DNA from 3 places in the Vibrio sp. J502 genome. Region 1 is predicted to be linked to each of the others. Evidence: predicted binding sites of a transcription regulator. Region 1 holds the regulator's gene; each other region holds the start of a gene.
What was found. The regulator MetJ, encoded in region 1, represses methionine synthesis genes. The targets are predictions, from matches to a motif close to TTAGACNTNTANANGTCTAA.
Positions count from the first base shown of each region.

Region 1 (7,361 bases):
GAAAGCTGGTATCCATCCAGAGTACAAAGCAGTTAGCGCGACTTGTTCTTGCGGCAACTCTTTCGAGTTCAGCTCAACGCTAGGCAAAGATTCTATCCACCTAGACGTGTGTGACAAATGTCACCCATTCTACACTGGTAAGCAACGTATCGTTGATACTGGCGGCCGTGTAGATCGCTTCAACAAGCGTTTCGGTGCTCTTTCTAGCAAATAATCTCTTTTTTGCTAGAAAATTAAAAAAGGATGCTTCGGCATCCTTTTTTGTTGGCATTTTTTGTATAGTTGTCAGTACGCACTGGTCTTATCTGCGACATTTTCTCCATTTTTTGATGAAGCACGTCAGGTTCCCGCCTAGGAAGTTTGAGCGACATCCATTAGAATTATGGACCTTTTCCAATCCAACACGAGCACTTATACCTATGTCTGATGACACTCACCAAGAATTAACGGCAGAAGAACAATTTCGCCAACGCGCACTCGATTACCATGCTTACCCAACCGCGGGTAAAATTGCCATTTCACTAACTAAGCCTGCCGACTCGGCTGAAGACCTTGCTTTAGCTTACAGCCCGGGCGTTGCTGAACCGGTTCGTGAAATCGCACAGAACATCGACAACGTTTATAAATACACTGCGAAAGGCAACACCGTCGCTGTGATCTCAAACGGCACGGCTATTCTTGGTTTAGGTAACTTAGGTCCGATGGCTTCCAAGCCCGTCATGGAAGGAAAAGCGCTACTGTTTAAACGCTTTGCTGGGCTTGATTCAATTGATATTGAAGTAAAACACCGCACAATCGATGAATTTGTCGATACGGTTGCCAACATCGCCGACACCTTTGGCGGCATCAACTTAGAAGATATCAAAGCACCAGATTGCTTTGAGATTGAACGCCGCTTGATCGAGCGCTGTAATGTGCCTGTTTTCCATGACGATCAACACGGCACTGCGATTGTTACCGCCGCTGGCATGCTCAATGCGATTGAACTGCAAGGCAAGAAACTCAACGAATGCACTATCGTCTGTCTTGGCGCTGGCGCAGCAGCCACCGCTTGCATGGAACTACTGATTAAGTGCGGCGCAATGCGTGAAAAAATCTACATGCTTGATCGCAAAGGTGTGATTCATACTCGTCGCGATGACATTAATGAATATAAGCAGTTGTTCGCTAATAACACCGACAAACGCACACTGGAAGATGTGATTGAAGGCGCTGACTTATTCCTAGGTGTGTCAGGCCCCAACCTGCTGCCTGCCGAAGCGCTAAAATTAATGGCCGATAAACCGATCGTATTTGCTTGCTCAAACCCGGATCCGGAAATTAAACCGGAACTCGCACGCGCGGTACGTGACGATTTAATTCTCGGCACAGGTCGTAGCGATTATCCAAACCAAGTCAACAATGTGTTGTGCTTCCCATTTATTTTCCGTGGCGCTTTGGATGTCCGTGCTAGTGAAATTAATGACCAAATGAAGCTAGCCGCCGTTGAGGCGATACGTGAACTGGCTAAAGAAGAAGTGCCGGCTGAAGTGTTGAAAGCTGCAGGCGTAAAAGCGTTAAGTTTCGGCCCTGAATACATCATTCCAAAACCGATGGACCCACGCCTACTGCCTCGTGTTGCTAAAGCGGTTGCTCAAGCAGCGGTTGACTCTGGCGTCGCTCGAATCGAGATGCCTGTCAATTACATGCAAGAATAATCACAAGCTTGAGCGGCTAAATGCCTCGCTCGAAAAAAAACCGCTGACTTTCAGCGGTTTTTTTATATTCTGAGACACAGAGCCAAAGTCACAATGGCAACTTACCCAGTATCCTCTCTATTTTATCTCGTTGTACCGCAATTACGCGCTACACTTCTTCATCATCATACGCTTCAAATTCAATGCCCATGGCGGTCATTAATGCTTTTGCTTCCGTCGGAATATCGTCTGGACGATCTTTTCTCAAATCTTCGTCGGTCGGTAAAGGTTGACCAGTATAAGCATGCAAGAAGGCTTCACACAGCAGCTCACTGTTCGTTGCGTGGCGTAAGTTATTGATTTGACGGCGAGTGCGCTCATCAGTTAATACTTTCAACACTTTCAATGGGATTGAAACGGTGATTTTTTTGACTTGCTCACTCTTCTTCCCATGTTCAGCATATGGGCTAATGTATTCCCCATTCCAGTCTGCCATTGCGCACCTTCGTTATCGTAATTGGTCGTTAAAAATTTGAAAGTTGGATTTTAGCGGGATTTACCGCCACAAGCAAAGATATATAGACGTCTGGATATATTGACGTCTTCTTTTTGGTTCAGTAAAGTGTGCCATTATCGACTGAGAGATAGCAATATAGCGCACTATCGGATATAGCTAATACTCTAGACAATTGAAATTGCCACCTTAGTTGTCCCCGAATAAGGCAGGAACCCCCTCAATAAAAGTCAGTTTATTGAGTTTATTAAGTAAGGAAACCGTCATGACCACTCGCAAGCCAGCCACCATCGCCGTTAGAACCGGTATTGAATCCGACTCTCAATATCATGCTGTTGTGCCTCCAATTTATCTTTCGACAAATTATAGCTTTCCTGCGTTTGGTGAAGTGCCTAAATACGATTACACACGCTCTGGCAACCCGAATCGAGGTCTGCTCGAAAAAGCGTTGTTTGAACTCGAATCGGGTCAAGGCGCGGTGGTGACTAACTGTGGCACTTCGGCGCTGAATCTATGGGTTTCCGCCTTTTTAAGTCCTGACGATCTGATTGTGGCCCCGCATGACTGTTACGGTGGCACATATCGCCTGTTTAATACACGCGCCAAAAAAGGCGATTTTAAGACACTCTTTATTGATCAATCCGATCCAAACGCTTTGCAGGCCGCTTTGGCGAAAAAACCCAAATTGGTACTCATTGAAACCCCATCCAACCCATTAGTTCGCGTGGTAGATATTGCTGATATTTGCCAACAAGCACACGCCGTCGGTGCATTAGTGGCGGTTGACAACACCTTCTTAACGCCAGTGTTCCAAAAACCATTAGAGTTGGGCGCAGATTTTGTCATCCACTCCACCACCAAATTCATCAACGGCCACTCCGATGTGATTGGCGGAGTTGTTATCACCAAAACAGAGCAGCACGCTGAAGAGCTAGCATGGTGGGGCAACTGCCTTGGCTCAACGGGAACCCCTTTTGATAGCTATATGACGCTGCGTGGCATTCGTACCTTAGGCGCAAGAATGCGCGTCCATGAGGAAAGCTCACGTGCCATTTTGGACTATCTGCAAAGCGAAGCCTTAGTAAAGGTCATTTATCACCCGAGTTTGCCAGAGCATCCTGGCCATGAGATAGCGAAAAAGCAGCAATCTGGCTTTGGATCTATGCTAAGTTTTGAGTTTGCGGGCAGCTTTGAACAGCTCAAATATTTTGTCTCTCAGTTAACATTATTCTCACTGGCAGAATCATTAGGAGGCGTGGAGAGCTTAATCTGCCACCCCGCTTCGATGACTCACCGAGCGATGGGCGAAGAAGCGTTGGCCGAAGCCGGTGTTTCACAGCAGCTATTACGCCTATCGGTCGGCTTAGAAGATGCCCAAGATTTGATTGACGATCTCGCTCAAGCCTTTGCTAAAGCGAAGGAGGCCTATTAATGACTGCCCTACGTCAATTGCACAAGTTTGGCGGTAGCAGCCTTGCCGATCCTGAATGCTACAAACGGGTCGTTAATATCTTAAAAGAGTATTCTCAAGCTGATGATTTGGTGGTGGTTTCTGCCGCAGGAAAAACCACCAATCGTTTAATCGAATTTCTCGACGCTCTCAATAAAGATGGCCGAGTGGCTCATGAGAACTTGCAATCGGTCCGTCAGTACCAAATCGATTTAATCAACGCGCTGCTCGATAAAGATGCAGCGCAACCGCTCATCACTTTACTCACCAACGAAATTCGCACCTTGGGTCAGCTTTGCGCGCCCCTATCGCCAGCTCAACAAGCGGCGGTACTTGGCCATGGTGAAGTGTGGTCATCACGCTTATTGGCGGCGTTACTCAATCAACATAACCTTGCGGCTGTGGCACAAGACGCCCGCGAATTTCTTCGCGCGCAAGCAGGCACACAACCGGAAGTGGATCGCGCTCGCTCCTACCCTTTGCTGAAAGAAATTTTGGCACAACACGCGCATCACCGAGTGATCATCACAGGCTTTATGGCTCGCAGTGAACAAGGTGATACTGTGCTACTTGGGCGCAATGGTTCCGATTACTCCGCCACTATGATCGGCGCACTTGCGGAAGTAAACCGAGTAACGATTTGGAGTGATGTGGCCGGTGTTTATAGCGCCGACCCGCGCATTGTTAGTGATGCCTGTTTACTGCCGCTACTGCGTTTGGACGAAACCAACGAGTTAGCGCGCCTTGCCGCCCCAGTATTGCACAGCCGAACTTTGCAGCCCGTGGCGCAAAGCACCATGGATTTGCACTTGCGCTGCAGTTATCAACCCGAAGCAGGATCGACTCGTATTGAGCGTGTATTGGCATCGGGACGCGGTGCCAAAATCATTACTTCACTTGATGATGTGCTGTTGATTGAGCTTAATTTTGCTCACGGGCATGACTTCCAGCGCCTACAAAATGATGTACTACGCAGCTTGCGTCGTGCTCAACTCGAACCGCTAGCTTTCGATACTCAAGCCGATCAACACCAACTGCGCCTTGCCTATACTGCTGAGATTTCAGGTGGAGCCCTAGCCCATCTGCAAGATGCCGCTTTTGAAGCAGAAATTAAACTCAAAGAAGGCTTTTCATTAGTCGGTGCCGTGGGTGCGGGAGTGACGAAAAACCCCAATCACTGCTACGGCTTTTATCAACAGCTACGTTCATCACCGATCGAGTTTATCTGTGAAGCCGAATCTGGGCTGAGTTTAGTCGCAGTACTGCGTAAAACGCCGATCACCCCCTTAGTGGTGGGTATGCATAACCAACTATTTCAGGCGCAAAAACGGGTCGCACTGGCACTGTGTGGCAAAGGCAACATTGGTTCGAGTTGGTTAAAACTTTTTGCTGAACAAAAATCAGAGTTAGAAAAACGCCATGGCATGAACTTCGAGTTGGTCGCGGTGGTCGATAGCCAAACCTATTGGTTTGATGAACAAGGTATTGATGCGGCATCGGTTTTAAAGCATTTTGACGATGAAGCGATTGCCAGTGAAGGAATCGCTTGGCTACAACGATTAAGTAATATTCAAGGATATGACGAAGCGGTTGTGCTCGATGTAACCGCAAGCAAAGAACTGGCTGATCACTACCTCAACATTGCTGAAAATGGGGTGCACCTCATCTCAGCGAATAAAGTCGCGGGCTCTTCCTCTAGCGTCGATTACCACCAAATAAAAGAAGCGTTCGCGAAAATTAGCCGCCATTGGCTCTACAACGCGACGGTTGGCGCAGGCTTACCCATTAACCACACGGTACGTGATTTGCGTGAAAGCGGTGATGAAATCGTCGCCCTCTCTGGTATTTTCTCTGGCACTTTATCTTGGTTATTTCAGCAATTCGACGGCTCAATACCGTTTAGCGAACTGGTCGATTTAGCATGGCAACAAGGACTTACCGAGCCTGACCCGCGCAGCGATCTGGATGGTTCAGACGTAATGCGCAAACTGGTGATCCTAGCCCGTGAAGCGGGATTACATATCGAACCGGAAAATGTCAAAGTTGAATCACTGGTTCCTGATGAGCTCAAGCACCTCTCACTGGATGACTTTTTAGACAAAGGCCAACTGCTGAGTGAAAAATTAGCAGAGAGACTAACCAAAGCACAACGTGAAGATAAAGTGCTACGCTATGTCGCAAGGCTTGAGAAAAATGGCAAAGCAACGGTGGGGGTTGAAGCTTTAGAGCGTGAACACGCTTTGGCTAACCTTTTACCTTGTGACAACATTTTTGCTATCGAGAGTAAATGGTATCGCGATAACCCGTTAGTGATTCGTGGCCCGGGCGCTGGTAGAGAAGTGACAGCAGGAGCTATCCAATCGGACCTCAACTTGCTGTCAAGCTTGCTGTAACACTCCAGCTTATTCCAGATTAAGGGGCCACTAGGCTCTAATGCCGATCAGTTAAGGCCAAAGGGATCGGTTGAACGATCCTTCAGAGCTGTCAAAATCCAAGTGTATTTAATGCACTTGGATTTTTTTATGGATGTTTCCCAAGCTCTAAACATAATTAATGATTGGAAACCTAGCAACGTTGAGACTTTGTCTGACTTACTTCCAATTGACCTCATCAACGAAGCTTATTCTCTTACTGATACCGTCACGATGAGAAAGAGGAAATTAACTCTAGAATCCATGGTTTGGTTACTTGTTGGAATGGCTATCTATAACAATAAATCCATGAAAGACTTAGTTAACCAGCTTGATATTGTCGATCGTACGGGTAAAGCTTTTGTCGCACCGAGTGCGTTGACTCAACGTCGAAAGACGTTGGGTGAAGGCGCAATTAAAGCGGTCTTTGAGCAAATGACGACTTCATGGTTAAAAAGTGCAAAGTTACCCCAGTGGAATGGATTAACGCTTCTTGGCGTCGATGGAGTGGTTTGGCGCACGCCCGATAACCCGCAAAATGAAAATGCATTTTCTCGACAAAAAGGGACACAATATCCGCAAGTGAGAATGGTCTGCCAAATGGAACTAAGCAGTCATATTATCACGGCCAGTGCTTTTGATAACTACAATACAAACGAAATGGTATTAGCTGAAAAACTGATAGAAACAACACCGAATCATAGCGTGACAATGTTCGATAAGGGGTTCTATTCTTTAGGCTTATTACATAAATGGCAAGACTCTGGCTCAGAGCGCCATTGGCTTATTCCCCTCAAGAAAAATACACAATATGACATTGTTCAATCTTTAGGGCGAAATGACAAACTTGTTCAATTACACAGTAATCCAAGAGCTAGAAAGCGATGGTCTGATTTACCAAAGTCGATAACCGCTCGACTTGTCACTCGTAAAATTAAAGGAAAAGACTACCAAGTATTAACTTCTATGACAGATCCGCTGCGTTACCCATCAAAAGATATTACTGGTCTTTATGAGCATCGTTGGGAGATAGAGCTAGGCTACCGAGAGCAAAAACAATACATGCTTGGAAACCGTCTCACGCTGCGAAGTCGTTTGCCAGAGTTGGTAAAGCAGGAGTTATGGGGCATCTTACTTACTTACAATTTAATTCGATATCAGATGGTAGAGCTCTGCTTCAATTTAAAGGGAAACTACCTTCCTTATCAACTGAGTTTTAACGGCACATTAGCTCATGTATCTGCGTTACTTGTAGGCTTACCTTACTCAACACCAGGAGCAATACCTCGTCAGTTAAAGGGTTTTCACAA
Region 1 is NZ_CP104554.1:3,109,160-3,116,520, reverse strand. Features, by position in the region: gene rpmE (50S ribosomal protein L31) at 1-214, shown strand, start outside; gene N5E84_RS14495 (malic enzyme-like NAD(P)-binding protein) at 420-1,697, shown strand; gene metJ (met regulon transcriptional regulator MetJ) at 1,846-2,172, opposite strand; gene N5E84_RS14485 (O-succinylhomoserine (thiol)-lyase) at 2,456-3,622, shown strand; gene N5E84_RS14480 (bifunctional aspartate kinase/homoserine dehydrogenase II) at 3,622-6,033, shown strand; gene N5E84_RS14475 (IS4-like element ISVa16 family transposase) at 6,163-7,361, shown strand, end outside.

Region 2 (7,361 bases), 1.2 Mb from region 1:
GGCTTTCTTCGCTTCATCTTTAGAAACGGCTTCTTTGCCTGAAAGCCCGATTAAGATGGCGTAAACTTCGTCCACCTCAGTACCAATCACAACTTGAAACTGCCCAGCATTGGTAAAACACCCTTTAACCATGCTCAGCTGTTCTAGCCCTTTTTTATCCGCCTTGTCTGTATCATTTAGAACAAAACGTAAACGAGTCAAACAATGACTCACACTGGCGATGTTCTCTTTACCACCTACCAGCTCGATAAGACGTATCACGTCTTGCTTCGCTATCTTGGCCATACTTTTGTCCACCCTATATTGGAATACTGTCTGTTTTTCTTTTTCAATGGGAACATTCCCAGATACAAATGCAATATTGACATAAATAATAAAAGGTAAAAATGGGAACAATCCCATTAATTGAATAAGATCACAGACTAATTGTAATTCACTTTAAGAAATAAGGAGTTATATTGTCAGCGGCTGTTGAGTGATGTGCGCAGGTTCCATATCAGAATTTAATTGTAAAATCAAAAGATTAGCAGCTTTTTCTCCTGCTTGAGCATAACCAGGATCAATGCTGTAAATATTAGGAAAAAGAAAAGAGAACAGCTCATTACCACCCACACCAGTGACGGCAATATCATCTCGGCCCAATTCTTGGAGACGTTTAATCACGCCAAGCGCCAGAGTATCACTGGCACACACAATCGCTTGAGTCTGCTCATTCAGCACATCATCAACCAGTTGATAGGCACTTTCATGATGCAAACGTCCAGTACGATAGTTAGGAATGCACCCGCTTTGCTTACACCAATCTAAGTACGAATCTAAACGTAATTTACCTGTCGTTTTATCGCTAGGATCAACTCCAATGTAGGCTATATTGGTTCGATTTTGCTCAGTCAAATGAGCAAGCGCGCCTTGAATAACACCATAATTGTCATAGTTAATCGATGAGACTTTATCGGCATCCATCGCAATCACAACCGCTCGCGATGCCCATAGGTTGAGCTGTGTGATATCGAGATCGGTAAAACCAAATACAATTACACCATCCACATTACGCTTATGTAAAACCTCAAGGTGCTCGTTCGTTTTAGTGCGATCAAACTGGCTTTCCATAATCACCACATCGTACCCATTTTGATACAACACCTGTAGCATTCGCCCCACGGCACGGTTTTCAGACGGTGACTCAAGGCGTGAGATAATCACGCCAATCACTTTTTCACTGCCACCACGCATTAACTGAGCCGATTTCAGTGGCACATACCCAGAATCTTGGATAACGCGTTCCACTTTTGCTCGTGTTTCAGGCTTCACTTTTGGGTCGTTCGTCAATACACGAGAAACCGTCGATTTACCAACACCAGACAGTTTTGCAATATCCAAGATAGTCAGTTTTCTGCTCATGCGAACCTATAGCGTAAATAAAAATGGAAGATAGCATGCGCTTATCTTAAATGAATTATTGAGTGGTACAGCCTTGATAAGTCGTTGATCCCACTTCGAGCAAAGCCTCATCGCCTTTCGTATGTAAAAGCACGGTTTGAGGCTGAGTTTGCTCGCTATCGTCGATCACATACTTTGCGCCAGAGGCGGCTGGAATTTGTATTAATGTATATTCGCGATCGGCAATACGGAGAACGGCTGACTGTTGCTCAATATACGCAACATCAAAATGCTCACCAGAACGGCATTGATAATGCTGGAACAGGTTCTCACTTTCAACGCGCGAATCGTTCGCGTAATGTGGTGAGCATGCTGCTAAAAAACCAACACTGAATCCAACAAAAAGAAATGATTTATTCATATTGCCTTCCACAAAGGGGGGAATTTTTACGGTGCAAGAAAAGCAGGGACATCGCGAATACTATCAAGTACCACGGTGGCGAGTAATTCACCCTGCTCAGTAACTGGCTTACCCGTACGCACTAACACACGAGTACCAACACCTGCGGCTTGTGCAGCCATCATATCTTCAGCTTTATCGCCTATCATCACGGATTTTTCCATATCGATATCAAGAAAGTCCCGTGCGGAGATAAACATACCAGGCTTGGGTTTGCGGCAATCACACTCTTCTTTATACTTACCTTCACCGTGCTCAGCATGGTGCGGGCAGTAATAAATACCATCAAACTCGACACCGTGATCGGCAAAATTCCAGTCCATCCATTGCGTTAAAGATAAAAAGCGCTCTTCACTAAATTTCCCACGAGCGATACCTGATTGGTTGGTCACCAAAACCAGCAAATACCCCATGTCTTGAAACTTCTTAGTGGCTTCAAATACACCATCAATAAACTCAAAATCATGCTCATCATGAACATAACCATGGTCAACGTTGATCACACCATCGCGATCTAAAAACACTGCAGGTTTAGCCAAAATAACTCTCTCATATCACGCCAGATATGATGATTATTACACGCTTTATTTTTTTCATCACTACCTAATTCACCAAAGCGTTTAGACGTCTAGACGTAAAAATATCTATTGACTTAAATCAAGTTAAGCCATAGCATCGTCCAACAAGTGAGAGAGAGTTCAACATTTTATTCTGTTATCCCTGCACAGGTTTTCCGATGATTCAAATTAATCAAGTAAATAAAGTTTTCTATCAAGGCAATAAGGAAATTCATGCTTTGAAAGAGATTAATCTTCACATTAAGCAAGGCACTATTTTTGGTGTAATTGGCTCGTCAGGTGCAGGGAAAAGTACGCTGATTCGCTGTGTCAACATGCTGGAAGCTCCAACAACAGGTTCGGTTGTGGTTGATGGCGTTGATTTAACTCAACTGAGCAAATCAGAACTCAGCCAAGCTCGTCGCAACATTGGCATGATCTTTCAACACTTCAATTTGCTTTCATCACGTACAGTATTTGGCAACATTGCTCTGCCACTTGAGCTGGCTGGTGTCGAAAAAAATAGCATTGAAAAGAAAGTGTCAGAGCTGTTGCAACTGGTCGGCCTGACGGATAAGCGCGAAACTTATCCTGCAAATCTGAGTGGTGGTCAAAAGCAACGTGTTGCAATAGCGCGAGCACTCGCCTCTGATCCCAAAGTATTGCTGTGTGACGAAGCCACCAGTGCGCTTGATCCTGCGACGACTCAATCGATTTTAGAGCTATTGAAAGAGATCAACCGCACACTCAATATCACCATTTTGCTAATTACTCACGAAATGGATGTGGTAAAAAGTATTTGCCACGAAGTGGCGATTATTGGCGACGGTGAACTGGTTGAAAAAGGCACAGTTGGCGAGATTTTTGCTCACCCTAAAACCGCCTTGGCTCATCAATTTATTCGCTCAACGCTCGATTTATCAATTCCGGAAGATTACCAAGCTCGCCTGCAAGCCACTCGCGTAAAAGGTAGCTACCCGCTGGTGCGATTAGAGTTTACAGGCGCAACGGTTGATGCTCCCTTGATGACACAAATTGCCCGTAAATTTAATATTGATGTCAGTATATTAAGTTCTGACCTTGATTACGCTGGTGGCGTTAAATTCGGCATGATGGTCGCTGAACTGTTTGGTAATGAGTCGGATGATACGGCTGCTCTTGAATTTCTTCGCGAAAACAACGTAAAAGTAGAGGTACTTGGTTATGTCCTTTAACACCATCACCGCTTGGTTAAACCTGAATGGCGATCTTCTACTGATGGCAACCTGGCAAACACTCTACATGGTCGCTGTCGCGGGCATCGTCGGTTTCGTGGTTGGTATTCCACTAGGGGTTATTTTACATACCACCAAAAAAGGCGGCCTTCTCGAAAACACTCAGCTGAACCGCATTCTTGGTGCCATCGTCAACATTGGTCGCTCTGTGCCATTTTTGGTGCTTATGGTGGCCATTATTCCGGTGACAAAACTGCTTGTCGGTACGTTTATTGGTACCACTGCGGCTATTGTTCCGCTGACGATTGGCGCAATTCCATTTGTCGCTCGTTTAATTGAAAGTGCATTGCTGGAAGTGCCCACTGGTTTGGTCGAAGCTGCGCAATCAATGGGGGCTACGCCGATCCAAATTATTCGTAAAGTGTTGCTTCCTGAAGCGCTACCAACGATTGTCAACTCAGTCACCATCACTATGGTCACTCTAGTAAGTTACTCTGCCATGGCCGGAACCGTTGGCGGCGGTGGATTGGGCGATGTCGCTATTCGTTACGGCTTTCATCGCTACGACTTAGGCATCATGACGGTCACCGTGGTGATGTTGATTGTCTTAGTACAAATTATTCAATCGATTGGCGATAAGTTTGTCCGCCGTGTCGACCACCGTTAAATCACAATAAAGTTAAAACACAGATTCGTTTTATAACAAGGAGTTAATCATGAAATTTAGCCTTAAAGCTCTACTTACCCTCGCCGTTAGCGCTTCAGCACTCGTGCTGGCAGGCTGTGGTGAAAAAGCGGTCGACAACAATAAAATCAAAGTGGGTGTCATTGCCGGTGCTGAAGCACAAGTTGCTGAAGTTGCAGCAAAAATTGCAAAAGAAAAATACAACCTAGATGTAGAACTCGTAACGTTTACCGACTATGTTACCCCTAATGCGGCACTGGATGATGGTTCGATTGATATCAATGCATTCCAACACAAGCCATACCTTGATCAACAGATCGCTGACCGCGGTTACAAATTAGCGATTACAGGTAACACCTTTGTTTACCCGATTGCTGGCTATTCAAAACAAGTGAAATCGGTTGATGAGATTCAAGATGGCTCTCGTATTGCGGTACCTAACGATCCAACCAACCTTGGTCGCTCTTTACTGCTGCTAGAACAGCAAGGCCTTATTACTCTACGTGACGGTGCAGGCCTGCTGGCAACGGTACGTGATGTGGTCGCCAACCCAAAAAACATCACTATTGTTGAGTTAGATGCCGCGCAACTGCCTCGTTCACTTGACGACGTCACGCTCTCTATCATCAACACGACCTACGCCAGCTCAATCAATCTAACGCCTGAAAAAGATGGTGTGTTCGTTGAAGATAAAGAGTCACCTTATGTCAATATCATTGTTTCTCGTGCAGAAAATCTGAATGCTGAAAACGTGACTAACTTTGTTAAAGCCTACCAAACAGAAGAAGTGTACCAAGCCGCTTCGAAAATTTTTGACGGTGGCGCAGTAAAAGGCTGGTAATTAATAAGCCTATTACCTGTGCAAAAAAGCCTATAAAAATAGAAAAGCCGATACGCGATGTATCGGCTTTTTCGTATCAACAACACGCATCTGTCTACTTAATATGATCCCAAGACATATTGGACACAATACGGCACGGATCGCACTTAAAATGGAAAATGTCGTGCAGCGGTTCATCGAGTAGCCACTCTCCCCCACATTTCGGGCATTTTCTGGCTTGTTCGTCCGCTAGGCTCTGGCCGCCAACTCGATATTGATAGTAATAAGTAGGGATGTGAGTCAAAAACTCAATTCGTCCTCGTAAATCCCATCCTCGAATAAACAGCACACTGTCCACATCGCAAATCTCGTGCAGTGCAGCGTGTTCTGCTCGGCAACCACCCGCCATCTGAAGTTCATCACACGCCTGCCACTCTGTTTGCCATTTGATCACTGCTTTATGATCGCCATTTAAGGTCGCAGAATTACGATATAAAGGGATCGGCAGCAATGTGTCACCACTGCGCAGCGGAGAACAAGTGTGTACATAAGTGGTGTAAAGTATCTGCCAGCTAGGCAAAACATCATCAGCGGCTTGCTCGGAATTAAGATCGCGCCCCAACAAACGGGCTTTCGGAGCCAGCAAACTAGCCTCCGTCAAGCGACTCAGGCACACCCTAACAAAATCAGAATGATACTTAGGGTGTAAGCTTTCTTGCTCTGGGCAAACCACCCGCACAAAGAACTCGCCCTCTCCCATCACGATGGGGAATTCACGCCCAAGCACTTGACCGTTATAGCGTAAAGCATCCATTAGGCCATTAATCGCTTTATCTACCGCCGAGATAGTCGTGTTATCAAAACACTCAAACTGCAATTCAACCACGTACATCGTTACACCACAGGTTCTAAATTAGCGAAAAACTCGGCCACACTTTCGGCCAGCACGTCGCGTTTATCGGTACCTAAACGTTCTAATAACACATGGCCAGAAAGGTTACAGATCGAAATTACATCCATCTTCGCATCGGTTGCACCAATAAACACGGTTGGTTTGAGTTTTAGTCGGCGCTGAGTTACCAAATGACCGAGGATATTTTCCTGCAAACGAACAAAATCATCCTCACTCCACACTTGCAATAGAGCGAGCTCGTTGCCTTGCCATTTAGCGGGCATGTCCGCACAAAACTGTACGCCATAAAAGGCTTTAATATCAGAATGTAGAGTCAATTCAATCGCTGCTTCTACGTTAGAAAAATCAGCTGCAACCGATCTGACGACGGGCTTCCACAGCACACTGTCTTGGTCGTTCATCACTGCGCAAGGGGAATCCAACTCAGCCAACTCATCATTACGAGGAGACTCGCCATGCTTTGTTTGGTAAGCGTCAAGATAACGTTGAGTAAATGAAAGTAAGGCTTGCTCGGCAGTTTGTGCCATGAAGTGCTCCAAAATTGATGAGTCGCTGCCTTGTGTGATGACAGCAACCCTAGGATTGCGTAAAATTCTGCTTATTCTAATCGAATTGACGTGAAAGTATGAGCAAATATTCCGATGCCAAAGCGCTGGCAGGGTTAACCCTTGGCAAAAAAACCGACTACGCCAAACAATACGATCCAAGCTTACTGCAACCTGTCCCTCGTAGCTTAAACCGTGATGATCTGCATTTGGGGGATAGCTTACCGTTTAAAGGCTGTGACATTTGGACTTTGTACGAGCTCTCTTGGCTCAATGAAAAAGGGTTACCACAAGTGGCAATTGGCGAAGTTTCTATCCCTGCGACAAGTGCTAGTTTGATTGAATCTAAATCCTTTAAGCTCTACCTCAATAGCTATAACCAAAGCAAAGTAGCCAGTTGGGATGAAGTAACGCAGCGCTTAACCAACGATTTATCGGCCTGTGCCGGAGCGCAAGTCAGTGTCACTCTCAACCCGGTGACCGATTACACTGGCCAAGCGATTGTAACTATGCAGGGTGAATGCATTGATGGACAAGATATTGAGATTGAAAGTTACCAATTTGATGCCAGCTTACTGAAAAGTGCCGCGCGTGGTGAGCAAGTCAATGAAACACTGCACAGCCATTTACTGAAATCGAACTGTTTAATCACCAATCAACCCGACTGGGGCAGCGTCGAAATTCATTATCAAGGTCCACAAATTGATCGAGAAGCACTGTTACGTTATCTCGTCTCATTTCGTGAACATAATGAGTTCCACGAACAGTGTGTAGAGCGCATCTTCAC
Region 2 is NZ_CP104554.1:1,862,785-1,870,145, forward strand. Features, by position in the region: gene treB (PTS trehalose transporter subunit IIBC) at 1-285, opposite strand, end outside; gene treR (trehalose operon repressor TreR) at 454-1,401, opposite strand; gene N5E84_RS08565 (MliC family protein) at 1,457-1,801, opposite strand; gene gmhB (D-glycero-beta-D-manno-heptose 1,7-bisphosphate 7-phosphatase) at 1,828-2,379, opposite strand; gene metN (methionine ABC transporter ATP-binding protein MetN) at 2,577-3,611, shown strand; gene N5E84_RS08580 (methionine ABC transporter permease) at 3,601-4,278, shown strand; gene N5E84_RS08585 (MetQ/NlpA family lipoprotein) at 4,328-5,137, shown strand; gene N5E84_RS08590 (Zn-ribbon-containing protein) at 5,232-6,008, opposite strand; gene syd (SecY-interacting protein) at 6,011-6,556, opposite strand; gene queF (NADPH-dependent 7-cyano-7-deazaguanine reductase QueF) at 6,655-7,361, shown strand, end outside.
Region 2: a site for MetJ is predicted at 2,461-2,480, ahead of metN (methionine ABC transporter ATP-binding protein MetN). Genes of this name have one in related genera too.

Region 3 (7,361 bases), 1.6 Mb from region 1:
TATGGTGAATGCACCAAAATTGGCCACACTTCAATGTCCGTCAATCTTGAAGTATGGGTAAAACCCATCAAATACGACAGCGTGGGAGATCGTTTCCAAGTATGTGAAGCAACCTTCAATTATGTCGCCATTGATACCGATGGCCGCCCTCGACCGATTAAGCCTAGCAACTGATCACAGAAATTCAGTTTGGTTGCTTTCAATACGCGCCAGTTTCAGTACAGTAAGGCCTCGACTTTATTATCAAACAATAAGGATATCAATATGTGGTACGTTATTTTCTCTCAAGACGTAGAAAACTCGTTGGAAAAACGCATGAGTGTCCGGCCACAACATTTAGAGCGCTTACAAACCTTGCAAGATGAAGGTCGTCTATTAACTGCAGGGCCAATGCCAGCAATTGATTCGGAGAATCCAGCAGAAGCTGGGTTTACGGGGTCAACAGTCATCGCTGAGTTTGATTCGTTAAGACAAGCTCAAGCATGGGCGGATGCCGATCCTTATGTTGCTGCCGGTGTGTATCAACATGTTATCGTTAAACCCTTCAAGAAAGTGTTTTAAGATGAAAGTCATTCTCTGTGCTCTGTTGACAACGCTGGTACTGGTGGGTTGTAGCTCGAATGGTGATCAGCAAAAATATTTGGAAGCCGTAGCCAGTAATCGCGCGAATGTGATTAGTGCTGAGTTACCCTTAGAGTTTGGGCCTTTGTCCGTGATGCGTGCCAGTGCTAAAGGCAGTACGGTGGAAATTATGATGATTTACAATGAGGATCAAAAAGGAGCAAAGCCGATTGATCAAGTGTTGAAAACCAGCATCAATACCTACTGCTCGGATTCAACCACACGCGCTAACCTCGACCTCGGCTTAACTTATCGAATTAAAATGCGCAATACGCGGGGCCAACTTGTTGTGGACCAATTCATTAGTAAAGCAACTTGTTCGGCACAATAGTCCTCCCCTTATTAGTGATGACCACCACTTTATTCGTAAAAAACAGAGGCTTCATTTGAGGCCTCTGTCAAGATTAATGTGGCTTAACTTTGCTGGGGTTTAAGCTCTTTGCGCAGCGCTTTAGCTGCTGACACTAAGTTGGTCAGTGCTGCCTCCACTTCATTCCAATTGCGCGTTTTTAAGCCGCAATCAGGGTTAACCCATAATCTCTCTGCTGGAATTTTTTCCGCCGCTTTACGCAACAAACCTTCAATCCACTCTTGAGAGGGAATGTTTGGCGAGTGAATATCGTACACACCTGGGCCAATTTCATTCGGGTAGTTAAACTCTTCAAACGCTTTGAGCAGTTCCATATTCGAGCGAGAAGTTTCAATCGTAATCACATCGGCATCCAGTGCCGCTACTGAGTCAATGATTTCATTAAATTCGCTGTAACACATGTGAGTGTGGATCTGCGTTTCGGGTTTCGCACTCGCCGCCGCAATTTTAAATGCCTCAACCGCCCACGCCAGATATGCTTGATGGTCACGCTTCTTCAATGGCAACCCTTCACGAATCGCAGGTTCATCAATTTGGATGATGTTAATGCCCGCTTGCTGCAGGTCTGCCACTTCATCACGCAAAGCAAAAGCCAACTGCTGAGTGATGGTTTGACGAGAAACATCTTCACGAGGAAACGTCCAGCATAAAATCGTTACAGGTCCAGTCAACATTCCTTTCATTTGCTTCGCAGTCAATGATTGAGCATAAGTAGACCACTCCACCGTAATCGGTTTTTCACGTTCAATATCGGCCACCACGATAGCCGGTTTTACGCAGCGTGAACCGTAACTTTGCACCCAGCCAAATTGCGTAGTCTGGAAACCGGCTAAGTTTTCAGCAAAGTACTCCACCATGTCGTTACGCTCAGCTTCACCGTGCACTAACACATCGAGATCAAGTGCCTCTTGACGTTTTACTGCATCGGCAATGTGCCCTTTCAATGCATTGATATAATCAGCGTGTGCCAGTTTACCTTGGCGGTAAGCACTGCGCTGATGGCGGATCTCACTCGTTTGAGGGAATGAGCCTATGGTTGTCGTTGGCAAAAATGGCAACCCTAACACTTCAGCTTGGTGATGAGCGCGCTCTGAATAAGGTGCACTGCGCTCAGAGAGTGCCGCCGTTATGCTGTTGACTCTCGCCTGTACATGCGGTTTATTAACGTGAGTTGCCGTTTTACGTGCAAGTATCGGTTGGCTATAAGTTTCACAGGCCAGAATCGCCGCGTCATCACCGTCCAGTGCCTTACCAAGTAAAGCAACTTCTGTCACTTTTTGTTTGGCAAATGCAAACCAACTTTGTACTTCATCACTGAGCTGCTGCTCAAGATCTAAATCGACCGGGCTATGCAAGAGTGAACACGAGCTCGCAATCCACAGACGATCCCCCAGTTGCTGCTTCACTGGCTGTAAACGAGCCAATAACGTCGCAAGATCGGCGCGCCACACATTGCGTCCATTGACCACACCTGCCGAAAGTACCCAATTTTTTGGCAATTTCTCTAGTACCGCGTTCAATTGATCGGCAGAAGCGGAGAGATCGATGTGCAATCCATTTACTGGTAGCTCAATGATTTTATCGAGCGTATCAAGCACCGAATCAAAATAAGTAGTCAGTAACAGTTTTGCATCACCAGCGATCACTTGATAAGCCAACTTAAATGCATCTTGCCACTTTGGTTCTAGCTCTAACGCTAAAATAGGCTCATCGATTTGTACCCATTCCACTCCTTGTTTAGCAAGCTTAGCTAAAATTGCTTGATAAGCGGTCAATAAACGAGGCAGTAAGGTCAGGCGATCAAATCCCTCTTCGACCTCTTTACCCAAGTAGAGGTAGCTCAGCGGGCCAAGCAGTACAGGCTTAACTTGGTGGCCTGCTTTCGACGCTTCATTGACTTCCTCAAACAGTTGGGGCCAGCTGACTTCGAACGTATCGTCTTGGCTGAACTCCGGCACAAGGTAGTGATAATTGGTATTAAACCATTTAGTCATATCAGAAGCTGCACTTCCGCTACAGCCGCAACCCGCTTGTGATTGACCACGTCCAACGCGAAAGAGTGTATCTAAATCAGGAAAGCCGTTTTTATGGCGTTTAGGAACGTGTCCAAGGAGCAATGTGGTTGTGAGTACGTGATCGTACCAAGCGAAATCGCCTACGGTTGAAAAACTCAGACCCGCTTGTTGCTGCTCAGCCCAGTTTTTCTGACGAATGTCATGCCCTACTTGCAGTAACTGCGCTTGATCGCTTTCGCCACGCCAATATTTTTCTAACGCAAATTTCAGTTCGCGTTTTTCACCAATGCGTGGATAACCTAAGATGTGAGTCGTCGTTGTCATGTCCCTAGTCCTTTTGCTGTTGATCGTGTCTGATTCTTTATCGCATTAGATAAAGATGTCTGGATGGCCAGACTATCCATCTAAACTGACCCACAGACAAGGTGCAATTATTCAACTTGTTTATTAAAAAAATTCATGTTGATTGCAGAGAGCTTTAATTGACATCAGGATAAATAGACGTCTAGATGTTTACAGCTCCATATTAAAAGCGTAACTTAGCTCAGAACAGCAGAATGGTCACCGTGTTGATGCGACCCACGATATTGGTATCAACCACCGTTCTCTCAAAGGAATGAAGGAAAATAATGGCAATGATTGAACTTAAGCATCTGAAGACTTTAGTTTCTTTAAGGGACAGCGGCTCACTCACCTCAACAGCTACCGCGCTCCATTTGACGCAATCGGCCCTTTCACATCAGATTAAAGATCTCGAAACACGCATTGGCGGGCCACTGTTTCTACGTAAAACTCGCCCAGTGAAATTTACCTCAGAAGGAGAGATCCTACTGAAACTGGCTGACGAGATCCTGCCAAAGCTGGCCAGAGCTGAAAATGATTTAGCCAGTTTGAAAGAAGACGTCAATGGGCGCTTACACATGGCGATTGAATGTCACTCTTGCTTTCAATGGTTGATGCCAGCGCTGCGCGAATATCAGCTTGCTTGGCCAAGTGTGACGTTAGATTTTTCGTCCGGCTTTGGCTTTGAACCTTTATCCGCATTGCTGGCCGGCGAACTTGATTTGGTCATCACTTCCGATATTTTGCCTCGCTCAGAGGTACATTACGAACCACTCTTTGATTTTGAAATGCGCCTTATCACCTCTACAACTCACCCGCTTGCGGGAAAATCGGTGATTGAACCAGAGGATCTCGCCTCACAAACGATACTCACTTACCCCGTACAAAAGCAGCGTTTGGATGTGGTGAAACACTTTCTACAACCTGCTAGTGTTGAACCCGCGAAGTGGAAACAAGCCGACAACACTTTGATGCTAGTACAAATGGTCTCTGCTGGATTAGGTGTGGCAGCACTGCCAAATTGGGCCATCAGCGAGTTCTCTAGGCAGGGGCTTATTACCAGCAAGCCACTAGGGAAAGGTTTATGGCGTCGACTATTTGCCGCAACACGCCACAGCGAAAAAGATCGCCACTATTTACAAGCTTTTTTTGCCACCGCGCGCCAACAATGCAAAAGCCACCTTGACGGGATCAAGATGGCTTAAACTATTCGTCGTGTCGACATGGCTATTTGAATGACAGTGTGGTTGGTTAACTGTCACTGCACGCTGCTTAGCACTAGCGTTGGTTCGCTTTAAATTGGTTGGTCAGTGGGTCGTATTGGTAACCTAAAACATCCAGCTTACCGACTACATTTTCTCTATCCATTTCATACATACTGGCAAGCTCTTCGAAGCTGTCACACTCTAAGCGTAGCTTCTCATTGACGATGCCAAGTAATATATTGCTATCAAAACGGCTGACGTTACTCAAATCCATGGCTCACTCCTATAGCAAAGAGACCACTAAAGACTAGCGGTAAAATTCGCACTAAAGAGTGACCCAGGTCTAGAGATTAAACAAACCTTGAAAACAAATACTGGCTGCCAGCATCAATAACAAGGCTGCCGTTAATTGAATTTTCTCAGCGCTTTTGGCAAACAAGATATGCAAGCACCACACGATAATACCTGCAATCATGAAACCGAATGTCGTTAGTAACGGCAATGTTGCTTGAGCCAACGTTTCGTCATCTAACCCGTACGCGTGCGGCACAACGCATAAAGCGATCCCCATCGAGCAGAGAATGCCCACAACGGGTAGAACTCGATGGAAAGCTTGTAAACGCGAGCGCGCTATCGTTAGTAGAAGGTGCGAGAAACTCGCGCCCAACAAACCAACCAACAGCAACATGGCGATAGAAGCTGACCAATGACCCTGCTCTGATATCTGAATCGCGACATAAGCCAAGGCAAGGCCATTCGCCAAATACAGTGCCCATAACGGGCCTTCATCTCGAGTTTTCTTGGTTTGAACTTGTGAATAGAAATAGAAGATGGAAAAGACGACCAAAAAGGCTTCAATTTTTAGTGAAGCCACTGCCAACCAAAGCACACCAATGGCTGGCAATACGCGATGAATACGGCCACGTTGTCCAGGACAAATATCCCCTTTGACCAGCACTAACGTCAGTAAGATTTGCGCACCGAGCAGCATGGGTGAAAAAACAGAAAGTAAGGTTTGAATCATAATCTAAACATCATCTGGAAACATCTGGGCGCGATAATAGCAAAGAGTAAGCGCGGATGCCCAGAGAAGGTTACTGACTTTCGGCCAAATACCTCAGCACGTCCGCTTGAGTCAATAAGCCTTTGTAACGAGTGTTATCGACCAGTACCCATGGAAACGCATGTCCTTTTTCGATCAAATTCACCACTTGATTCAGCTCGGTGTACGCGTCAAGCTGAGTGAAATGAAATTTCATGATCTGATTCACGGGCTTACGCCATACGGCCGCTTCACGCGTGGTTTCAAGATCGGTCCCCATGTTCGGCGTCAGATATAAATTGAGTGAGGCTACATCGACGATGCCGACACACTCTCCTTGATTGACGACTGGCAGCACATCAACTTTAGTCGCTTTAATATACTGATAAGCAAGAGAGATTGGCTCACTGGGATCCAGATGTGGTTTCCCCTCTTTGAACAGATTGAGCAAACAGTTGGGCTTTCGCTCTTGTTCCACTTTAGCGCCTGAATACACAAAACGGTTACGATACTCCTTGGCCCGAACCAGTTCCTTAAGCGGTAGTGGTTTTGAAAAAATATAGCCTTGTATGTAGTCAATGCCCAATGATTTAAGCCCCCAAACCTCATGCTCTGTTTCCACCCCTTCAGCAACCACTTTCACGCCGAGTGTGTGCGACAGCTCAGTGATCATTTTAACAATGCTGTACTTATTGCTGTTGACCTGAATGTCCGTGACAAACTCGCGATCTATTTTTAAATAATCAAAATTGCAATCACTGAGGTAGGTAAAAGAGGAATAACCCGTACCAAAATCATCAATCGCAACCGTTACGCCACGCGATCGAAGAGCATTGAGGGCATCAACCTGATGAGATTGGCTATCAAAATAGGCGCTTTCAGTTAGCTCAATGGTGACTGATTGAGGCGTATCCGTGTAGCGATCAATGATCTCCATGGTATTGGTTAAAATCTGCGTCGCATCCATTTTGGTATTGAAAGAGCGGTTGATTGTTACCCCAACACCTTGGCCAAACAAGGTTTTTATCTTTGGTAAATCTTGCAAAGACAAGATACTGACACAACGATCAAGCTCGGCAATCAAATCCAGATCTTCCGCGATACCAATCATTTCTTGCGTGGTAAAAGGTAAATCGGGCACAGGCTTAAAACGGCATAACGCTTCGAATTTCGCAATGTTCCATGTTTTAGTATCGACAATCGGTTGGTAGTGTATCTCCAAGTCCTTCTGCGCAATCGCTTTAGCGACTCTGTCTTCCAAGTTTTTTCTACGTTTCACTTGTTGATGTATTTCACTGTGATAGAAACTGATGTTACGCGCTTCCCCTGCATGTTGTTCAAGCATTGCTTGCATCGCATGCGTCACCATTCGAGCTGGCGTTTTTGCATCGAACCCTAAAACAGACACACCAATTCGGCCATTAATAATCGCGGCGTGCGAGCTCGATTCGTTCTTTAACTCTTTCATAAAGCGACGGATCGCATGTTGAATGAGGCGAAAGTCGGTAGTTTTTTTGCACTCTGAACAGCTCAAACTGACCAAATAAATATCTTTTCCCACATAGCCCACCAGCTTTACTTCTTTACTGCGCGCCAAAAAGCTAGAAAGCATCAAAGTTTCTGTATGATGTAGCCCTGATTCAAACGCAGGTTGAAAAGCCAAAACAATTTGTGTTTGGCCTTTGGGGTACTCCATGCAATATGTTTCGAGCAAGGCTTTAAACTTTTGTTCGGTGGGTAGTTGCGTCAAAAGATCGATATCCCCG
Region 3 is NZ_CP104554.1:1,541,839-1,549,199, forward strand. Features, by position in the region: gene yciA (acyl-CoA thioester hydrolase YciA) at 1-174, shown strand, start outside; gene N5E84_RS07190 (YciI family protein) at 265-561, shown strand; gene N5E84_RS07195 (GspS/AspS pilotin family protein) at 563-952, shown strand; gene metE (5-methyltetrahydropteroyltriglutamate--homocysteine S-methyltransferase) at 1,036-3,330, opposite strand; gene metR (HTH-type transcriptional regulator MetR) at 3,642-4,553, shown strand; gene N5E84_RS07210 (DUF4250 domain-containing protein) at 4,627-4,827, opposite strand; gene N5E84_RS07215 (hypothetical protein) at 4,897-5,577, opposite strand; gene N5E84_RS07220 (EAL domain-containing protein) at 5,648-7,361, opposite strand, start outside.
Region 3: a site for MetJ is predicted at 3,504-3,523, ahead of metE (5-methyltetrahydropteroyltriglutamate--homocysteine S-methyltransferase). Genes of this name have one in related genera too.